Linked DNA regions of Phenylobacterium zucineum HLK1. The protein of the gene in region 1 interacts with the protein of each later gene in a pairwise test. Links are inferred from orthologs where the notes say so. Each region holds a gene or a part of one and is shown on either strand. Other genes may lie near its edges. The genes, in order: dnaQ and dnaE.

Region 1 (9,387 bases):
TCTTCTGGACGGGATCGGTGAACGCCTCGCCCTCCAGGGCGTAGCCCAGCCTCAGCCAGCCCTCGCGCTCGCGGTCGATGTCGCGGCAGGCGACGCCGAGGTGGTGGAAGCTGAAGCCTGGCGCGTCGAGCATGGGCCGTCTCTACGTCCCCGCCACGCGGCTGGCGAGCATCTCGAGCCGCGGGCGCATGGCCGTCCAGGCCTCGCGCGTGACCCGGTGTTCCACGCTGTCGTGGAGCGCCCCGTCCAGCTCCACATGGTCCTTGAGCACCCCGGTTCGCGGCGCGCCGGTGGAATCGTGGAACGAGACGACCCGCTGGTTGTCGGCGACGGTGCGGCAGTAGACCGCCTCCAGCCCCAGCGCCTCGAAGGCGGCGCGGTAGATCAGCAGGGCCGATTCCACCGCCGCGACCGATCCGGGCTTCACGAGCCAGCGGCCCCACTCGGCGGCGCGGGCGGCCTCGTCGATGTCGTAGATCCCGATCGTCCCCACCGCCTCGCCGGTGCGGCCGTCCTCGATCACGAAGTAGACGTCGCCGGCGCGCTCGAAATAGCGCTCCAGCCAGGCCTCCTGGTCCTCGACCCGCGGCGAGGTGGCGTGCAGGAAGCGCCCGAGCTCGGGATCGGTGCGCAAGCCCACGATGAACGGCGCATCGGCCAGCGTCACCGGGCGCAGGCGGAACCGAAACCCCTCGAGGCTGACGTCATGGCGCATCGGCGGCCGTCACCTTCGCCCTCAGGTCGCCGATCGACATCACCTCGCCGATCTCCTCCGCGCTGAACGAGACCCCGAACGCGGCCTCGGTCGCGAAGATGATCTCCAGGTGCTTCAGCGAATCCCAGCGCGCCTCGTCCTCGCGGCGCAGGTCCTCGCCCGGCGCGACCGGGCGCTCCAGCACCAGGCTGAGGATCTCGGCGAGGGTTTCGTCGACGGAGGCGGGCATCAGTTGGTCCATTTCACGGTCACGGGGGCGCCGGACGGCCCCTCTAGCGCCGAGCCGGGCGCCTCGACCAGTCCTTCCTCGCCTTCCAGCGGGCGGCCCGTGAAGCGAGCGGCCCACTCCAGCGCCGGATCGTTCCGGGGGCCGCGGCGCCAGGCGAAGGCGGCCCGGCGCGCGCCGAGCGCCTCGACCCCCCGCCGGAGCGCCTCGGCGACCATCACGTCCTCCAGCCGCCGGCCAAGCGCCCGGCACGAGATGCAGAGCTCGTCCACCACGAGGGTGTCGCCGTCCCGCCGCGCGAAGAGCGCGGCGACCGAGCCGGAGTCCGCCAGCCGGTCGCTCAGCCGGACGTGGGCCACGAGCCGGTCATCGCGGCCGAGGTATTCGTCCACCGCCGTCTCGTCGAGGCGGGCGAGCGCCAAGTTGAACTGGTTGGTCTTGCGGCTGATCTCGGCCAGCCGCTCGCGGTCCTCGGCCGGATCCAGGCTGAGGACCAGCTCGGCCTGGAGCGCCCGCAGGTATTCCTCCTCGTCCAGCTCGCGGGCGAGGGCCTCGCGCTCGGCGTTGGCGGCGATGTCGGCGGCCCGCCCGGCGAAGGTCGCCTTGCCGCGGGGCAGGCCGGGATAGAGGTCGAGCGCCCGGGCTGCGTCGGCCGCGGTGGGGCCGGCGTGCAGCAGGCGCAGGCCGGGGACCCGGGCGCCGGCCTCGACGAGCTCGCCGAGGTTGTCGTCGATCATCAGCACCGCGTCGGGCCCGATGTTGAACGCCTTCGCCGCCGCGCGAACCGCGTCGGACTTGGCCCCCCAGCTCACCTGCCAGGCGCTGACGTGCTCGGCCTTCAAGGGAAAGTCGGCGCGGGCGCGGAACAGCTCGGCCACGTCCTCGGCCTCGTTGCGCGAGACCACCGCCACCAGCACGCCCCGCTCGGCCCAGCGGACGATGGCCGCCTGCAGCGCGGCGTGGTCCGCGGTGAGGCGCACGCCCGAGGTCCCGTCCTCGCCGAGGACGCCTTCGTAGATCGTGTTGTCGAGGTCGACCGCCAGCGCCTTGACCGGCAGGGTGAAGAAGCCGGCCAGGATCTCGAAGGCGAGGGCCCGGGCCGATTCCAGAATCGCGGCCTCGCCGAGCCGCGTGCCGGTCGCCTGGGCGCGGGCCTCGTCGAACGTCCGCTCTCCCAGTCGCCGGGCGATCTCGTCCAGGCGCAGGACCGCGGCGGCCGGGGTGCGTTCGGCCCAGGCCGCCAGGGCCCCGTTCAGCGCCGCGTAGCGGTCGCCCGCGTCGGGCGCATTGCTCACGATCAGCGGCCCCGCCGCGGCGGCGCGCAGGGCGTCGAGACGCCCGACGATCCAGGCGACGAGCGCCTCGTCGTCAAGCCGGCCGTAGCGGGCGTAGTCCAGCCAGACCAGGCGGGCGTCCCCGGCCTCCTCGGGCAGGTTCAGGCTGTCGTCGTAGTCGCCGATCTCGACCCGCATCGGCGCGCCCGCGAAGCCCAGGAAGGCGGGCAGGACGCTCGCGGCGCCCTCGAACGCGTGATTGCGCAGCACCTGGAGCGTGCGCTCGCCCGCGGGCGCTCCCCGCGCGGCCTTCATGAGGCTGAATCGGTTGGGCGCGGCGGCGAACAGCGCCGCCTGCTGCTCGAGGGGCTCCAGGAGGCCGGCCGCGCTCACGAGCCGCCCTCCTCCGTCCTCCGGATCGCCGCTGCGACCGCTTCCGCGTCGGCCGGGGTCATGCCCGGCCACATGGGCAGCGAGAGCACCTCGGCCGCCAGCCGCTCGGCGAGCGGGAACTGCCCGGCCCGGAAGCCCAGGTGGGCGAACGCCGGCTGCAGGTGGCACGGCGTGGGATAGTGGATCAGGGTCTGCACGCCGGCCTCGGCCAGCTTCGCCTGCAGGGCGTCGCGCCGGGCGCTGCGCACGACGTAGAGGTGGTAGACCGCCCGGGCCCAGTCGGCCTCGCCCGGCGGCGTGACGATGTCGGTCGGCAGCGACCGCGCGTAGGCGGCGGCGACCTCGCGGCGTCGCGCATTCCGGGCTTCGAGCCTCGGCAGGAAGACCCGCAGGAACGCCGCCTGCAGCTCATCCAGCCGCGAGTTCACGCCCACCACCTCGTGGACGTACTTGCGCTCCGAGCCGTAGTTGCGCAGGCGCCGCAGGCGGTCGGCTAGCGCGGGATCGTCGGTCGTCACCGCGCCGGCGTCGCCGAGGGCGCCCAGGTTCTTGGTCGGATAGAAGCTGAACGCGGTGGCGTGCGCCAGCGCGCCCGTCCGCCGCCCCCGGTGCTCGGCGCCGTGGCTCTGGGCGGCGTCCTCCAGCACGAAGAGGCCGTGCCGGGCGGCCAGCTCCATCAGGGCGTCCATGTCGGCCGGGTGGCCGTAGAGCGAGACCGGCAGGATCGCCGCCGTCTTCGGCGTCACCGCCGCAGCCGCGGCCTGTGGGTCCAGGGTGTAGGTCCGAGGATCGGCCTCGACGGGGATGATGGTGGCCCCGACCGCCGCCACCGCCAGCCAGGTGGCGATGAAGGTGTGCGAGGGGACGATCACCTCGGCGCCCGGGCCGACGCCGGCGGCCCGCAGCGCCAGCACCAGGGCGTCGAGGCCGTTGCCGACGCCGACCGCGTGCTTCGCCCCGCAGAAGGCGGCGAACTCACGCTCGAACGCCTCCATCTCGGCGCCCAGGATGGTCCAGCCGGAATCGATCACCCGGGCGTAGGCGGCGTCCAGCTCGCTTCGCAGGCCGTCCTCGGCCAGGCCCAGGTCGAAGAACTTCATCGGCGGGCGTGAGCCAGGAAGGCGTCGAAGTCGCGGATGTAATCGCTCTCGTCGTAGACCATCGAGGCCAGCACCATGCAGACCGCCCCCGACGAGAAATTCTCGATCTCTCGCCACAGGTTCGGCCCGATGTGCAGGCCCCGGTGCGGGCGGTTCAGGGTCACCACCTCCTCGGTGGTCCCGTCGTGCAGGCGCACGTCGAAGCTGCCCGAGACCGCCAGCAGCAGCTGGTTCAGCGCCAGGTGGGCGTGACCGGCCCGCATAGAGCCGCTGGGCACGTCGTAGAGGTAGTAGACCCGCTCGATCGCGAACGGGACATGCCGGTTCGATTCCGCAAAGCACAGATTCCCCCGGGGATCCGAGATCACCGGCAGGTCGATGAAGTTGGCGAGTTTTCCGGACATGCGTCGGCGGGACGCTAGTCGAGACCGCGAGTCGAGCCAAGCGCGGCCTGCATCCCCTGGCTCACCCCCTGGCTCACCCCCTGGCTCACCTCGGAGGCTTGCGCTTCAGGGCGACATAGAGCGCGCCGGCCCCGCCATGCCGGCGGTGCGCCTCGGACACCCCCGCGACGATGTGCGCCAGGTGCGGCGCGGCCAGCCATTCCGGCGCGTGGCGGCGCAGGACGCCGTCGCCCTGCACGCCCTTGCCCGTGATCACCAGCACCGAGCGGTAGCCCTCGTCCCAGGCGCGGGCGAGGAAGGCCTCGAGCGCGGCGCGGGCCCGGTCCTGGGTCATGCCGTGCAGGTCGATCCGCGCGCCGATCGGATCGCGCTCGCGGGCGATGCGGGTCTTGCGGTTCGGCTCGATGGCGTCGACGCCCTCCCGCGCGGCTCCCAGCCTGGCCGCCGCGGGCCGCTTCGGCTCGATCCGCGCCGGGGCGTCCAGGTTCTGGGGGGCGGGCTGCTTCGGCGTCGCCCTCCCCGGGAGCGGGTGGACGGTCGCGGCCACCAGCGACCAGATCCGCAGCTCCTCGGGCTTCAGCGGCCGTTTCACCGGTAGGGGACCAGGCGGAACATGCGCAGGGTGTGGCGCACCCGCCCCGCCTCGGCTCCGGCCGCGCCGCCTTCGCCGAGGTAGAGGTCGGCCCGCACCGGCCCCTTGATCGCCCCGCCGGTGTCCAGGGCGGCGACAAGGCGGCGGTAGGTCGGGAAGGCGCCCTTCAGCAGCGGCGCCTCGGCGTCGATCCAGTAGAAGCCGCCGTAGGCGTGGTGCGCCGGGTCCACCGCGATGGCCCGGCCGGCGGGCAGGGGCACGTTCGCCGCGCCGGCGGGCGGGCGGCCGTCGCCCGGGGCGAGGCGGAAGAAGGCGTAGCGCGGATTGAGCCGCATGATCTCGTCGGCGGCCGGGCCCCGGTTGGCCGCCAGCCACAGGCGGATCGCCTCGCCCGAGGTGGCGTCCCGCGCCAGCAGGCCTCGGTCGCGCATGGGATTGGCGATGCCGACGAAGGGCTGGCCGTTGTTGGCGGCGTAGAGCGCCTTCATCCGCCGGCCGTCCTCGAAGGTCAGCACGCCCGAGCCCTGCACCTGCAGGAAGAACAGCTCCTCGGGCCGCATCCAGGCGATGGCGTCGTCGGCCGGACGCGCCTCGATGGCGGCGCGGTCGGCGTAGGGGGCGCCGTTCACCAGGTCGGCGGGCTTCGGCCGCACGGGGGCGCTGAACTCGGCGTCGGGCCGGCGGCGCGCTTCGTAGACGGGAGCGAAATAGGAAATAGGCGGTGAGCACCCCCTCGCCCGGCAGCGGCTCGGCGAGGAAGCGGCTTTCGAACCACCGGCGGGCGTCGGCGGCCGCCACGGTCCGGGCCTCGGCGCACAGCGGCTGCACCTTAGGATCGCGGACCGCCTGGCAGCCCGCGCGGAAACCCTCGAGGGCCTGGGCGTGGTCCTCGGCCGCCCAGCCGGGCAGCTCGGAGAGGAAGCGCGGGCGCAGCGCCTCTCCCGGCGCAGGCTCAGGCGCGGGCGGCGGCAGAGGCCGGTGCGGCGGGACGGCCGGTCCGACGGGCGGGACCACCGTGGGCGTGGCGCAGGCGGTAAGGACCAGGGCGGCCAGGGCCGCCCGCACCGGACCGATGTTCAAGGCGCTTACGCCTCCGCGGCGTCGACGTGGACCAGCATCCAGTTGGGGTCACGGCTCTTAAGATTGCGTTCGAACGTCCACAGCTCGGCGGTGCGGCGGTCGTCCACGGCCTCGCCCTCGGGGCCCTTGGTGCGGCTGCGGAATTCGGCCAGGAACCGGACGGTCACCCGGCCGAGGTCGGCGCCCGTGACGTCGGCCTTCTCGAGGTCGGCGCGGGGCGGGTGGAAGAACTCGACGCTCTCGGTGCGGCCCTCGGCCTCGCGCTGGTCGATGGCCGCCTCGAACGAGGCCAGCACCTGCGGCGCGAGCAGGTTCTTCAGCGTGGCCCGGTCGCCGTCGGCGAAGGCCCGCACGATCATCTCGTAGGCCTGCTTGGCGCCGCCCAGGAAGTGGCCGACGTCGAAGCTGGGGTCCAGCGCCTTCACCGCGGCCAGGCCCGTCAGCGCCACGCCGTCGTCGGCCGGTTCGGCCATCCGGTCGACGGCGCGTACGGAGCCCTGCGCCGGCTCGGCGGCGGCCTGGTCCTCCGGCTGGCGCCCGACGCGCCGGCCCAGCACCGAATAGAGCTGGTAGAGCACGATGGCCGCGAGGCCGGCGAAGATGATCAGCTCGAGGACTTGCAACTTCCTGCCTTGGCTAGGGACGTGGGGGATCCGTCCAACGCCTCAATATAGGCTGCCGGAACGCCGCCGTCAGGGGCGGCGTTGCATCCCCTGAGGCGCCATGTTAGCCGGGCCGCCCGAAGAGACGCGTTTCTCCCGCGTTTGCGATAGGATTGTTTCTCCCGCGTTTGCGATAGGATTCAAGCCAGATCATGTCCGAAACCGACGCCGGCGCCCCGGGCGCGCCCGAAGCCGCCGAAGGCCAGGCGCCCGGCATCCGCATCCTCGCCCAGTTCATCCGCGACCTGTCGTTCGAGAACCCGCGCGCGCCCGACGCCCTGCGCGCCGCCCAGACCCAGCCGCAGATCGACCTCGGCGTCGAGATGAACGCCCGGGGCCGCGAGGACGGCCTGTTCGAGGTGGACCTGAAGCTGTCGGCCAGAGCCACCCGCGACGACGGCGCCCTGTTCGTGGTCGAGCTGCTCTACGGCGGCGTGTTCCAGATCGCCGGCGTGCCGGCGGAGGACCTGGAGCCGGTGCTGCTGATCGAGTGCCCGCGCTACCTCTTCCCCTTCGCCCGCCGGATCATCGCCGACGTCACGGCCGAGGGCGGCTTCCCGCCCTTCATGCTGGATCCGATCGACTTCGCCGGCGTCTACGCGGCCCGCAAGGCCCAGGAACAGGAACAGGTCGGCCACGCCTGACGCCTGCCCTCCCCCTCGCGGGGAGGGACGCTACAGCCCGAACTTGCCCCAGAGCTCCTCGCTCTTGACCACCTCGCGGATGAACGCGGCGTGGACCGCGCGCTCCTCGTCGCTGGAGAGGGGCGCCAGCGGCCTCGGTCGCGCGCCGTAGCTGTTGCGCGTCGCCGCGTGCACCGCGCTGACCGCCGCGGACGAGGTCAGCTCCAGCCGCCGTTCGCGGCCGCCGCGCAGCTCGAGATAGACCGCCGCCAGCAGCTTGGTGTCGATCAGCGCCCCGTGCTTCTCGCGCTCCGCCAGCGAGATCTTGAAGCGCTTGCAGAGCGCGTCCAGCGAGTTGTGCATCCCCGGGAAGCGCTGCTTGGCGAGCGCCAGGGTGTCGATCCAGCGGTGGTCGGGCAGCTCGGCCCGGCTGCACAGGCCCAGCTCGTAGTTCACGAAGGCCCGGTCGAAGGCCGCATTGTGGGCGACGATCGGCGCATCGGCCACGAAGTCCAGGAACGCCTCGACGATCTCGGGCGCCTCGAACTTCGGCTTGCCGCGCAGGAAGGCGGTGGAGAGGCCGTGCACCTTCTCGGCCTCGGCCGGCATGTCCCGGCAGGGATCGATGTAGGCGTGGAAGTGCCGCCCGGTCGGGATGAAATCCTCGATCTCAAGGCAGGCGATTTCCACCAGCCGGTCGCCGGTGAGCGGGTCGAAGCCCGTGGTCTCGGTGTCGAGGACGATTTCGCGCGCCATGGCCCTTCAATGGCCCGGTTCGGCGGCCTCTTTCAACCGGCGGAAACGCGCAGGCGGCTAGTCGCCGCGCCCTCCGTCCGTCCCGGCCCGCAGGGCGGCGATGATGGTCATCACCTGGGCGCGGGCGTGCTCCAGGCCCTGGCCGGTGTCGACGACGAAGTGCGCCCGGGCCCGCTTCTCGGCGTCCGGGGTCTGCTGGGCGAGGATGGCGTCCAGCCGTTCCGGGGTCATGCCGGGCCGGGCCAGCACCCGCTCGCGCTGCATCTGGGGGGGCGCCGAGACGACCACCACCGCATCGACGTTCGCGTGGCCGCCCGTCTCGAACAGCAGGGGGATGTCCAGCACCACCATATCGGCGCCCGCCGCCTCGGCCGCCTTGAAGAACTGCACCCGGTCCTGGCCGACCAGGGGATGGACGATGGCGTTCAGCCGCTTCAGCGCCTCGGGATTTCCCAGCACCTGCTGGCGCAGCGCCTCGCGATCGACGCGGCCGTCCTTCACAACCCCCGGGAAGGCCTCGCCCACGGGCCCGACGGCCGCGCCGCCCTGGTCGTAGAGGTCGTGGACCGCCGCGTCGGCGTCGTAGACGGGGATTCCGGCGTCGCGGAACATCGCCGCGGTGGTGGACTTGCCCATGCCGATGGAGCCGGTGAGGCCGACGATCTTCATGGGGCTCGGCCCTCCAGCGTCTTCAGGGCCAGCGCGCGGACGTCCGCGCCCGCCGGCGGATTGGCGCCGTAGAAGGCCTGGAACGAGGGTTCGGCCTGGCGGATCAGCATCTCCAGCCCGTCCACCGTGCGCCGCCTAAGGTCCTGGGCCCGCTGCAGGAACGGGGTGACCAGCGGCTTGTAGACCATATCCATGACGACCGCCGTCTCGGGGGTCGCCTCCAGCGGCACGTCCAGGCCGGGCGAACCCGAGAGGCCGGCCGAGGTGGCGTTGATCACCGCCGTCGCGCCCTCGAAGGCTTGGGCCGCCGCGTCCAGCGGGCAGGCGACGGCGATGCGGCCCACCGCCCCGGCGACGGCCTCGGCCTTGGCCAGGGTGCGGTTGACGATCCGCACCTGCGGCGCGCCGGCGGCGACGAGGGCGGCCACCGCCCCGCGCGCCGCCCCGCCCGCGCCGAGCACGGCCACGGGTCCGGCGTCGGCCCGCCAGCCGGGGGCCTGGGCCTGAAGGGCGCCCAGCAGCCCCACGCCGTCGGTGTTGTCGGCCAGGACCCTGCCGTCGGCCTCGAAGGTGATCAGGTTGGCCGCCGCCGCCGCCTCGGCCCGCGGGCTCACGACGTCGGCGATGGAGAGCGCCACCTCCTTGAAGGGAATGGTGACGTTCAGGCCGCGGATCGCCCCGCCGCGCAGGCCGTCCACGAACACCTCGAACCGGTCGGCGTCCGGGGCGAAGGCCACATAGACCCCGTCGATCCCCGCCGCCGCCAGCCAGGCGTTGTGGATCAGCGGGGAGAGCGAATGGGCCACGGGCTGGCCCGCGACTCCGGCCACGACCGTGCGTCCCGTGATCGGCGGCTTCATGCGGCGAGGGCTCCATGTCGTCTGAGGAGGTCG
Region 2 (10,477 bases), 2.0 Mb from region 1 along the record:
GAAGCTGCCGCCGCTGCCGTCGGGCTACTAGGGAGCCGAAACGGCTCAGCTGCGTTGCCAAGCTCGCGGGGGCGGGGCTATCAGAGCGCCTCTTTCCCGCCGTGAATCCTTAGGACACCGACCACGATGCGCCTTTCGCGTTACTTCATGCCGACGTTGCGCGAGGCGCCCTCGGACGCCCAGATCGTCTCGCACCAGCTGATGCTCCGCGCCGGCATGATCCGGCAGGAGGCGGCCGGCATCTACGCCTGGCTGCCGCTGGGCCTGAAGGTGCTGAAGAAGATCGAGCAGGTCGTCCGCGAGGAGATGGACCGGGCCGGCGCCATCGAGGTGCTGATGCCGACGCTCCAGCTCGCCGACCTGTGGCGCGAGAGCGGCCGCTACGACGACTACGGCGAGGAGATGCTGCGCATCAAGGACCGCCACGAGCGGGACCTGCTGTACGGCCCCACGGCGGAGGAGGTCATCACCGACATCTTCCGGGCCTACATCAAGTCCTACAAGGACTTGCCGAAGAATCTTTACAACATCCAGTGGAAGTTCCGCGACGAGCGCCGGCCCCGGTTCGGGGTCATGCGCGGCCGCGAGTTCCTGATGAAGGACGCCTATTCCTTCGACATCGACGAGGCCGCCGCACGCCGGGCCTACAACCGGATGTTCTGCGCCTACCTGAACGTCTATGCGCGGCTGGGGCTGAAGGCGATCCCGGTGCGGGCCGACACCGGCCCGATCGGCGGCGACCTTAGCCACGAGTTCATCATCCTGGCCGACACGGGCGAGAGCCAGGTCTTCGCCCACCGCGATCTCGTCGAGATGGGCGCGCCGGGCCCGGACATCGACTGGGACGGCGATCTTGAGCCGCTGGTCCAGCAGCGCACGCGTCTCTACGCCGCCAGCGACGAGATGCACGATCAGGCCCGTTTCGAGACCGAGGCGCCCGAGGACAAGCGGATGACCGCCCGCGGCATCGAAGTCGGCCACATCTTCTACTTCGGCGAGAAGTACTCGCGGCCGATGAACGCCAAGGTCGCCGGGCCCGACGGGGCCGAGCGGTTCGTGCACATGGGCTCGTACGGCGTCGGCGTCTCGCGCCTGGTGGGCGCGATCATCGAGGCCAGCCACGACGAGGCGGGCATCGTCTGGCCGGACAGCGTGGCGCCGTTCGGCGCGGCGGTCGTCAACCTGCGGCCCGGCGAGGCGGCGGTGGACGCGGTGGCCGAGCAGGCCTACGGCGCGCTGCAGGCCGCGGGCAAGGAGCCGCTTCTGGACGACCGTGACGAGCGCCCGGGCGCGAAGTTCGCCTCGCTCGACCTGGTGGGCGTGCCCTGGCAGCTCATCGTCGGCCCCAAGGGCGTCGCCGAGGGCGTGGTCGAGATCAAGCGCCGGGCCACCGGCGAGCGCCAGACCCTGCCGCTGGATGCGGCCCTGAAGGCGATCACCGCTTGAGCGACGCCGCCGCCGTCATGGGGGCCAGCGCCCCGCCGTTCGGCTACTGGGAGCGGATGCTCGCAGGCCGCTACCTGCGGGCCAAGCGCAGCCAGGGCGGCGTGGCGCTGATCTCGGTCATCTCGTTCATCGGCATCCTGCTCGCGGTGGCGGTGCTCATCATCGTGATGAGCGTGATGAACGGCTTCCGGTCCGAGATGCTGACCCGCATCCTGGGCTTCCAGGGCCATCTCTACGTCACCGGCGGGGTGCTGGACGGTCCCGACCGCGAGGCGGCGGTGCAGCGGCTAAGGCAGGTCCCCCGCGTCACCCAGGCCGCGTCCATCGTCGAGGCCCAGGCCATCGCGCTCGGCCCCACCCAGATCACCGGCGCCATCGTGCGCGGGATCAGCCCGGCCGACCTGAAGGCGACGCGGCTCGTCTCGGCCAACGTCACCCAGGGCTCGCTCGAGGAGTTCGGGGTGGGCGAGTATGGGGGCGAGACCATCGTCATCGGCGAGCGCCTGGCGCAGTCGCTGGGAGTCGCCCCTGGCGACGTCCTCACTCTGATCTCGCCCTCCGGCGGGGCCACCGCCTTCGGCGGCACGCCGATGCAGAAGGACTATGTGGTCGGCGCCACCTTCAGCGTGGGGATGAGCCAGTACGACCAGGCCTATGTCTTCATGCCCTTCGAGCAGGCGCAGCTCTTCTTCGGGCGCGAGGGTACGGCCGACGCCATCGAGGTGCGGGTGGACGATCCCGACCAGGCCGCGCGGATGAAGGCGGCGATCGCTCAGGCGGCCGGACCGGCCGCCATCGTCACCGACTGGACCCAGCGCGACAGCTCGTTCTGGGGCGCGCTGAAGATCGAGCGCAACGTCATGCGGCTGATCCTGATGCTGCTGGTGGCCATCGCCGCCATGAACATCATCTCGGGCCTCGTCATGCTGGTGAAGAACAAGGGCCGCGACATCGCCATCCTGCGCACCATGGGGGCCGGGCAGGGCGCGATCATGCGCATCTTCTTCATGTCGGGCGCCGCGGTCGGCGTGCTGGGCACGGCGGCGGGCCTGCTGCTGGGCGTCCTGTTCTGCATCTACATCGGCCCCATCCAGGGCTTCGTGGAGATGGTCACGGGCGCGACCGTGTTCTCGTCGGACGTCTATTTCCTCTCCCACATCCCGGCGAAGGTGGACTGGCGCGAGGTGCTGATCATCACCGCCTGGGCGCTGGGCATGAGCTTCGTGGCGACCCTCGCGCCGGCCTGGCGAGCCTCGCGGATCGATCCGGTGGAGGCGCTCCGCTATGAGTGAGCCCGTCCTTTCGATACGCGGGCTGGAGCGCACCTACCGCACGGCGGCGGGGCCGCTGACGGTGCTGCGCGGCGTGGACCTCGACCTGCGGCCCGGCGAGATCGTCGGGCTGATCGGACCGTCGGGCTCGGGCAAGTCGTCGCTGCTGCACGCAGCGGGCCTGCTGGAGCATCCGGACGCGGGGCGGATCACCGTCCTTGGCCGCGACTGCTCGAACCTGGCCGAGGCCGAGCGCACGCGCGTGCGCCTGGCGACCATCGGGTTCGTCTATCAGTTCCACCACCTGCTGCCCGAGTTCTCGGCGCTGGACAACGTGGCCCTGCCGCAGATGATCGCCGGCAAGAGCCGCAAGGCCGCCCAGGCGCGGGCGGCGGTGCTGCTGGGGGAGTTGGGCCTGACCGACCGGGTCCACCACCAGCCGGCCCAGCTCTCAGGCGGCGAGCAGCAGCGGGTGGCCGTGGCCCGGGCGCTGGCCAACGCCCCGCGCATCCTGCTGGCCGACGAGCCCACCGGCAACCTCGACCCCAAGACCTCCGAAGGGGTGTTCGAGAACCTCTACGGGCTTGCCCGCAGCCAGGGCGTCGCCGCCTTGGTCGCCACTCACAACCTCGAGCTCGCCGGCCACATGGACCGGGTGCTGACGCTCAAGGACGGCCACCTGGAGCCGTGGACCAAGCCTTAGGCGCGCTCAGCTCGGAGGCGGCAGCAGCTCGATCAGCTTGATCAGCGTCTCGCCCGCGGCCTGCACGTCGTCGAGGATGTAGGTTCCCCGCAACTCGACGATGTGCTCGCCACGCCGCATCAGCATCACCTCCTGCATCAGGCCGGCCTTGTCGACCCACGCGCGGCCGGCCTGGATCGGCCACTTCCGGCCGGTGGGCGGGTCCTTCAGCTTCCGTGGCTGTTCCAGCGCCCCCTCTGCGTCGGAGATCACGCTGGCGAAGTAGGCCTTGTCGCCGCGGACGTCGGGCGCGCGCGAGACGAAGATGGTGATGAAGCTCTCCTCCGTCGCGTAGCCGCAGCTCACGTCCATCGCCTCTTCGGACGGATTGAGGATCGCCCCGTAGGCCCGCTCGAACGCCCCGAACGCGGCGGGACAGACGAAACCGGAACCCCGTAGGCGCCAGTCCTCGCCGAAGCCGCCGGAGAAGAACCGCCCGTCGGCGCCGTAGAGCTTGGCCGGCCGGTCCGGCGTGATCGCGCCGGGGCGGAAGATCTCCGCGTAAACGCCGGAGGTCGTTTCCCGGAACAGGGTCACGGCGTCGCCGGCGGCCAGCACCGCCAGCGGCGGCGCCTGGGTCTCGAGGAGGGCCGAAAGGTCGTCGGCGAGCCGGCGGGTGTCGGGCAAGGAATCGTAGATCCGGAAGACGTAGTGCTCGCCGGCCGTGGTCCCGGCCAGGTAGTAGGCGGGCGGCTGCGTACTCGGCGGCAGCCCTTGACGGGTCCGGCTCCAGGCGAGGGCGTCCGGAAGGGCCGGGCCGCGGGCGACGTAGAACACGCCTTCGCGCCCCGGAGCCTGCATCCATCTCGGTGGCGCTCGCCCGTCAGCGCCCGAGATCGTCCAGACGACGCCGTCGGCTTCGAAGCGGGCGAGCCGGCACGGACCCGCCGCGCCGATGTCCGCCATCGGCCACGTTCCGGCGCCGGAGGGGTCGTGCAGCGCGAGGAAGACCCCGGCGGCGAGGGCGGCTTGGGCGTCGGGGTCGAGGGTGTCCGGGACTTCGATCGGCTGTCCCTGCCCGGCGGCGGGCGCGGCGCAATCCGCCGGGGCCGTGGCCTCGAGCTGGAACAGCCGCACGTCGGCTTCGGTCGCCGCCGTCGCGGCGCTGCAGGAGAAGGCCAGGGCGATGGCCGCTGCAAATGTCCTCATGGTCCGCACATCCCCATTGTCCACGGCCCAGCTATAGCAGGCTTGACGACGAGAACAAAAGGCGAATAAGAACGAACAAGGAACGCAACGGTTGTCCCTCGGCTTTTCCACAGGGACGCCCACAGGAAGGATGCCGCAGATGGTTCGTCTCGCCCGGGAATCGCTGGCGTTTATGTCGGTGGCCAGCTTTGTCTGGATGGTGTGCGTCGTGGCGTCCCAGATGGGCTGACGCCATGCGGATGGGGGAGGCGGCGAGCTTGAGCGGAGAGGGCCCGGCCACGGCTGACGCAGGCTTCGTCCACCTCCGCGTCCGCTCCGCCTACTCGTTGCTGGAAGGCGCGATCAAGGCCGACAAGATCGGCGACCTGGCCAAGGCGTGGGGCATGCCCGCCGTCGCGCTCGCCGACCGGGCCAATCTGTTCGGCGCGCTGGAGTTCTCGGTCGCCACCAAGGGATCCGGCGTCCAGCCGATCATCGGCTGCGCCCTGCCGGTCAGCGGCATCGGCGACCGCCCGCCCGAACGCTGGGCCAAGACGCCGACGATCATGCTGCTGGCGCAGAGCGAGCAGGGCTATCTCAACCTCTGCGAACTGTCCTCGGCGGCCTATCTGGACGTGGACGCCTCGGAAGAGCCGCACGTTCCCTGGACCAAGGTGGTCGAGCGGTCCGAGGGCCTGATCCTGCTGTCGGGCGGCCCCGACGGCCCCGTGGACCACCTGTTCGCCGCCGGGAAGGTCAAGGAGGGCCGGGCGGCCCTGGCCGAGATGAAGCGGGCGTTCGGCAGTCGCTTCTACGTCGAGCTGCAGCGCCACGGCCTGCCCGCCGAAGCCGCCGCCGAGGGCGAACTGGTGGCCTTCGCTTACGACGAGGACGTTCCGCTCGTCGCCACCAACGACGTCTATTTCAAGAACCCGCAGATGCACCAGGCGCACGACGCGCTGCTGTGCATCGCCGACGGCAGCTTCGTGGGCCAGGACGAGCGCCGGCGGGTGACCGCCGAGCACTGGTTCAAGTCGCCGGCCGACATGCGCGCGCTGTTCGCCGACCTGCCCGAGGCCTGCGACAACACCCTCGACATCGCGCGGCGGTGCGCCTTCATGGTGCACAAGCGCGATCCGCTGCTGCCGAGCTTCACCGACGAGGGCCGATCCGAGGCCGAGGAGCTGGCGCACCAGGCGCGCGAGGGGCTGAGGGCCCGCATGGCCGCGGGCCAGGCGAACGCTTTCCCGGCCGAGGAGTACGAGGCCCGCCTGGAGCGCGAGATCCAGGTCATCACCCAGATGGGATTCCCGGGCTACTTCCTGATCGTCTCGGACTTCATCAAGTGGGCGAAGGCGCGCGGCATCCCGGTGGGGCCGGGGCGGGGGTCGGGCGCGGGCTCGCTGGTCGCCTACGCTCTGACCATCACCAACCTCGACCCGCTGCGCTACGGCCTGCTGTTCGAGCGCTTCCTGAATCCCGAGCGGGTCTCGATGCCCGACTTCGACATCGACTTCTGCCAGGAGCGGCGGGAGGAGGTGATCAACTACGTCCAGCAGCGCTACGGCCGGGACAAGGTCGCCCAGATCATCACCTTCGGCACGCTGCAGGCGCGGGCCGTGCTGCGCGATGTCGGCCGGGTGATGCAGCTGCCGCTGGGCCAGGTGGACCGCCTGGCCAAGATGGTGCCGGCCAACCCGGCCAATCCGGTGACCCTGGCCCAGGCCCTGGACATCGAGCCGCGGCTGAAGGAGGAGGCCGCCCGCGACGAGGCGGTGGCGCGCCTGCTCGACGTCGCCCTGCAGCTGGAGGGCCTCTACCGCAACGCCTCGACCCACGCCGCCGGCGTGGTGATCGGCGACCGGCCGCTGACCCAGCTGACGCCGCTGTACCGCGATCCCCGCTCGGAGCTGCCGGCCACCCAGTTCAACATGAAGTGGGTCGAGAGCGCGGGCCTGGTGAAGTTCGACTTCCTTGGCCTGAAGACGCTGACCGTCATCGACCGGGCGGTGAAGCACCTGGAGAAGCGCGGCGCGGCGGTCGACATGAACGCCCTGCCGCTCGACGACGGGCCCACCTACGAGCTGATGAGCAACGCCCAGACCATCGGGGTCTTCCAGCTCGAAGGGCAGGGGATGCGCGACACCCTGCGCCAGCTGCGGCCGTCCAGCATTGAGGACGTGACCGCCATCGTCTCGCTGTACCGGCCGGGCCCGATGGACAACATCCCGGCGTTCGTGGACTGCAAGTTCGGCCGCAAGCCGATCGACACCCTTCACCCCCTGCTGGAAGGGGTGCTGAAGGAGACCTACGGCATCATCGTCTACCAGGAGCAGGTGATGCAGATCGCCCAGATCCTGGCGGGCTACAGCCTGGGCGAAGCCGACCTGCTGCGGCGCGCCATGGGCAAGAAGAAGAAGGAGGAGATGGAGGCGCAGCGCGCGCGGTTCGTCTCCGGGGCCGAGGCCAAGGGCGTGCCTGCGGCCCAGTCGGGCGCCATCTTCGACCTCGTCGACAAGTTCGCCGGTTACGGCTTCAACAAGTCCCACGCCGCGGCCTACGCCGTGGTCAGCTACCAGACCGCCTGGCTGAAGGCGAACGCGCCGGTCGAGTTCTTCGCCGCCTCGATGAGCCTCGACATCGCCAACACGGACAAGCTCTCGGTGTTCTACCAGGACGCCAAGCGCTTCGGCGTGAAGATCCGTCCGCCGTGCGTGAACCGCTCCGGCGCTGACTTCGAGGTGGAGAACGGCGAGGTGCTCTACGCCCTCGGCGCCATCCGCAACGTCGGCCTGCAGGCCATGGAGCATGTGGTTCAGGTGCGCCGCGAGGGCGGGCCGTTCCGCGACATCTTCGACTTCGTCGAGCGCATCGACCCCAAGCAGGTCAACAAGCGCACCTTCGAGACCCTGGCGCGGGCCGGGGCCTTCGACGCCATCCATCCGAACCGGGCCGAGCTGCTCGCGTCGGCGGACACCCTGGTGGGCCACGGCCAGGCGCTGGCCGCGGACCGTGCCGAGGGCAAGGTCAGCTTGTTCGGCGACGACCTGTCGGGCGGCCACCGGCCGCGGCTGACGCGGGCCGAGCCCTGGACCCCGACCGAGCGGCTGGACGAGGAGCTGGCGGCGGTGGGCTTCTACCTGTCGGGCCACCCGCTGGACGACATGGTCGAGGCGCTGCGCCGCAAGCGCACGGACCTGCTGACCGACGCGATCGCCCGGGCGGTGGCCGGCGCCGAGGCCCTGCGGATGGCCGGGGTCATCCGGCGCAAGCAGGAGCGCCCGTCGCGCACCGGCGAGAAGTTCGCCTTCGTGACGTTCTCGGATCCGACCGGCGAGTACGAGGTGCTGTTCCCGCCCGAGTCGCTGCGCAAGTGCCGCGACCTGCTGGAGCCCGGCAGGGCCGTGGTCCTGAAGGTGAGGGCGAAGGCCAGCGAGGGCGAGGTGCGCTTCTTCGGGGACGACGTGGAGCCGGTGGAGAAGGCCATCGAGAACGTGGTCGCCGGCCTGCGCGTCCACGTGGCCCCGCGCAGCGCCGAGATCGAAGCGCTGAAACGCCGCCTGGAGGGGGTGACCAACACCCGGGGCGGCGAGGTCATCCTGGTGGCGGGGCTGGACGGCGGGCGCGAGGTGGAGCTGAAGCTGCCCGGCCGCTTCACCCTGGACGGGGCCGTGCGCGGCGCGCTCAAGACCGCCCCCGGCGTGGTGTTCATCGAGGATCTCTAGGCGCCCGCGATGCGTCCGGAAACCGCCAGACCGACCGGGGCCGCGACGGCATTGTCCGCCGATGACTGACCCTTCTCAGCATCCGCTGGACCGGGCCGCATGGGCCGCGCTGTCCACACGCCAAGCCGGCCTCGCGCTGGGCGACGATCGCGCGCGCCGGCTCGCGCCCGAGTACGGCCTGTTCGCCGCGGCGGCCGACCGTTCGGAGGAGAGCCTCGCACGGCTGGCGGCTCTCGTCCGCGAAACCGGGCCGGCCGCGCTGTTCGAGGCCGACCCGCCCCGGGCCCTGGAGGGGGTCCGCATCACGCCGGGCGATCCGATCAGCCAGATGGTGGCCGAGAATCCGGCGTTCCCGACCGTCGGCTTCGAGGTCGTCCGCCTGGGCGACGAGGACGCGGACGAGATGCTGGAGCTGGCGACGCTGACCCGGCCCGGACCGTTCTTCAGCCGCACGCACCGCCTGGGCGACTTCATCGGCGTGCGGGAGGGGGGGCGGCTGGCGGCCATGGCGGGCGAGCGCCTGCGGCTGCCGGGCTACACCGAGGTCAGCGCGGTATGCACCCACCCCGACTTCCGGGGGCGCGGCTATGCGGCCGGCCTGATGGGGCTGGTCACCCGGGCCATCGTCGCCCGGGGCGAGAAAGCCTTCCTGCACGTCTACGACCACAACGTCACGGCGATCGCGCTCTACGAACGGCTGGGCTGGCGACGTCGGCGGGCGGTGGAGGTGGTCTTCCTGGACCCGGCCTGACCGGCCGGCGGGCGGCGAAAGCTTGCATTTCCGGCGCGCAGCCCCTACATCCGCGCCTCATTCCACACGCGGGCGTGCGGCCTGGCCGGGGAGACATCCCGTCCTTGTCCGTTCCGGTCCTCTTCGGAGGGTTGCCTGCGGCGGTTCAACCGGAAGAAAGAGACGATACAGACGATGGCTCTGCCTGAATTCTCCATGCGCCAGCTGCTGGAAGCCGGCGCCCACTTCGGCCACCAGACGCACCGCTGGAACCCGAAGATGGACAAGTACATCTTCGGCGCCCGCTCCAACATCCACATCATCGACCTGTCGCAGTCGATCCCGCTGCTGCACCAGGCGCTGGTGAAGGTCCGCGAAGTCGCCGCCGGCGGCGGCCGCATCCTGTTCGTGGGCACCAAGCGGCAGGCCTCGGAGCCGATCGCCACGGCGGCCAAGCGCTGCGCCCAGTACTACGTGAACCACCGCTGGCTGGGCGGCACGCTCACCAACTGGCGCACCGTCTCGAACTCGATCGCCCGCCTGCGCGAGCTGGAATCGGTTCTCGGCGGCGAGGGCCAGGGCCGTTCGAAGAAGGAACTGCTGCAGCTCACCCGCGAGCGCGACAAGCTCGAGCTGAGCCTGGGCGGCATCAAGGACATGGGCGGCATTCCCGACCTGATGTTCGTGATCGACACCAACAAGGAAGCGATCGCCATCCAGGAAGCCCGGAAGCTGAACATTCCGGTGATCGCCATCCTGGACACGAACTGCAATCCGGACGGCATCACCTATCCGATCCCGGGCAACGACGACGCGGCCCGCGCCATCCAGCTCTACTGCGACCTGATGGCCGACGCGATCCTCGACGGCCTCGCCGCCGGCCAGGCGGCCTCGGGCGTGGACCTCGGCGCCTCGGAAGCTCCGGTGGAGCCCACGCTGGCCCGCGAGCTGGCGCCGGAAGCCCCGGCCCCGGAAGCTCCCGCCGAGGAGGCCCCGGCCGCTGAAGCCGCGCCGGCTGCTGAAGCTGCTCCGGCCGCCGAGGCCGCTCCGGCCGAAGCGTCGAGCGAAGAACAAGCCGGCTAAGCCCCTCGGGGCCTGCCGACACGAAACTCTCACGGCGAGCCCTCATGAGGGGGCTCGTTCCGATTCAGACCAAAGGAGCCCACCATGGCGGAGATCACCGCTGCGCTGGTCAAGGAACTGCGCGAAAAAACCGACGCGGGCATGATGGACTGCAAGAAGGCCCTGCAGGAGAACAACGGCGACCTGGAAGCTGCGGCCGACTGGCTGCGCACCAAGGGCCTCTCCAAGGCGGCCAAGAAGTCCGATCGCGCCGCGGCTGAAGGCCTCGTCGCGGGCCTCGTGAGCGCCGACGGCAAGTCCGGCGTGCTGATCGAGCTGAACGCCGAGACCGACTTCGTCGCCAAGAACGAGA

What was found.
Region 2: the proteins of dnaQ (region 1) and dnaE interact in binary tests that used the Escherichia coli proteins (3 or more experiments, as listed by UniProt). The link is inferred for Phenylobacterium zucineum HLK1 from one-to-one orthologs.

Annotation. Positions count from the first base shown.
Region 1 is NC_011144.1:1,427-10,813, reverse strand. Bases 5,974-8,846 are described here. They hold dnaQ (DNA polymerase III subunit epsilon), read right to left. Parts: upstream 7,826-8,846; coding sequence 7,121-7,825; downstream 5,974-7,120. Other genes in these bases: aroE (shikimate dehydrogenase), read right to left, coding at 8,491-8,846; coaE (dephospho-CoA kinase), read right to left, coding at 7,883-8,494; secB (protein-export chaperone SecB), read left to right, coding at 6,599-7,090; timA (TIM44-related membrane protein TimA), read right to left, coding at 5,974-6,407. In the rest of the region: PHZ_RS00075 (VOC family protein), read right to left, coding at 1-133; PHZ_RS00070 (GNAT family N-acetyltransferase), read right to left, coding at 143-715; PHZ_RS00065 (acyl carrier protein), read right to left, coding at 705-944; PHZ_RS00060 (HAD-IIIC family phosphatase), read right to left, coding at 944-2,608; PHZ_RS00055 (DegT/DnrJ/EryC1/StrS family aminotransferase), read right to left, coding at 2,605-3,708; PHZ_RS00050 (sugar 3,4-ketoisomerase), read right to left, coding at 3,705-4,112; PHZ_RS00045 (Smr/MutS family protein), read right to left, coding at 4,198-4,704; PHZ_RS23825 (MltA domain-containing protein), read right to left, coding at 4,701-5,357; more of timA, read right to left, coding at 5,790-5,973; more of aroE, read right to left, coding at 8,847-9,354; PHZ_RS00010 (Maf family protein), read right to left, coding at 9,351-9,387. UniProt on the Escherichia coli protein: DNA polymerase III is a complex, multichain enzyme responsible for most of the replicative synthesis in bacteria. The epsilon subunit contain the editing function and is a proofreading 3'-5' exonuclease.
Region 2 is NC_011144.1:1,990,210-2,000,686, reverse strand. The notes cover bases 4,550-8,512. They hold dnaE (DNA polymerase III subunit alpha), read left to right. Parts: upstream 4,550-4,865; coding sequence 4,866-8,312; downstream 8,313-8,512. Other genes in these bases: PHZ_RS09800 (GNAT family N-acetyltransferase), read left to right, coding at 8,374-8,512; sidA (cell division inhibitor SidA), read left to right, coding at 4,739-4,837; PHZ_RS09815 (hypothetical protein), read right to left, coding at 4,550-4,608. In the rest of the region: PHZ_RS09835 (DUF1467 family protein), read left to right, coding at 1-31; proS (proline--tRNA ligase), read left to right, coding at 127-1,446; PHZ_RS09825 (lipoprotein-releasing ABC transporter permease subunit), read left to right, coding at 1,464-2,738; PHZ_RS09820 (ABC transporter ATP-binding protein), read left to right, coding at 2,731-3,420; more of PHZ_RS09815, read right to left, coding at 3,427-4,549; more of PHZ_RS09800, read left to right, coding at 8,513-9,063; rpsB (30S ribosomal protein S2), read left to right, coding at 9,238-10,125; tsf (translation elongation factor Ts), read left to right, coding at 10,210-10,477. UniProt on the Escherichia coli protein: DNA polymerase III is a complex, multichain enzyme responsible for most of the replicative synthesis in bacteria. This DNA polymerase also exhibits 3' to 5' exonuclease activity. The alpha chain is the DNA polymerase catalytic subunit.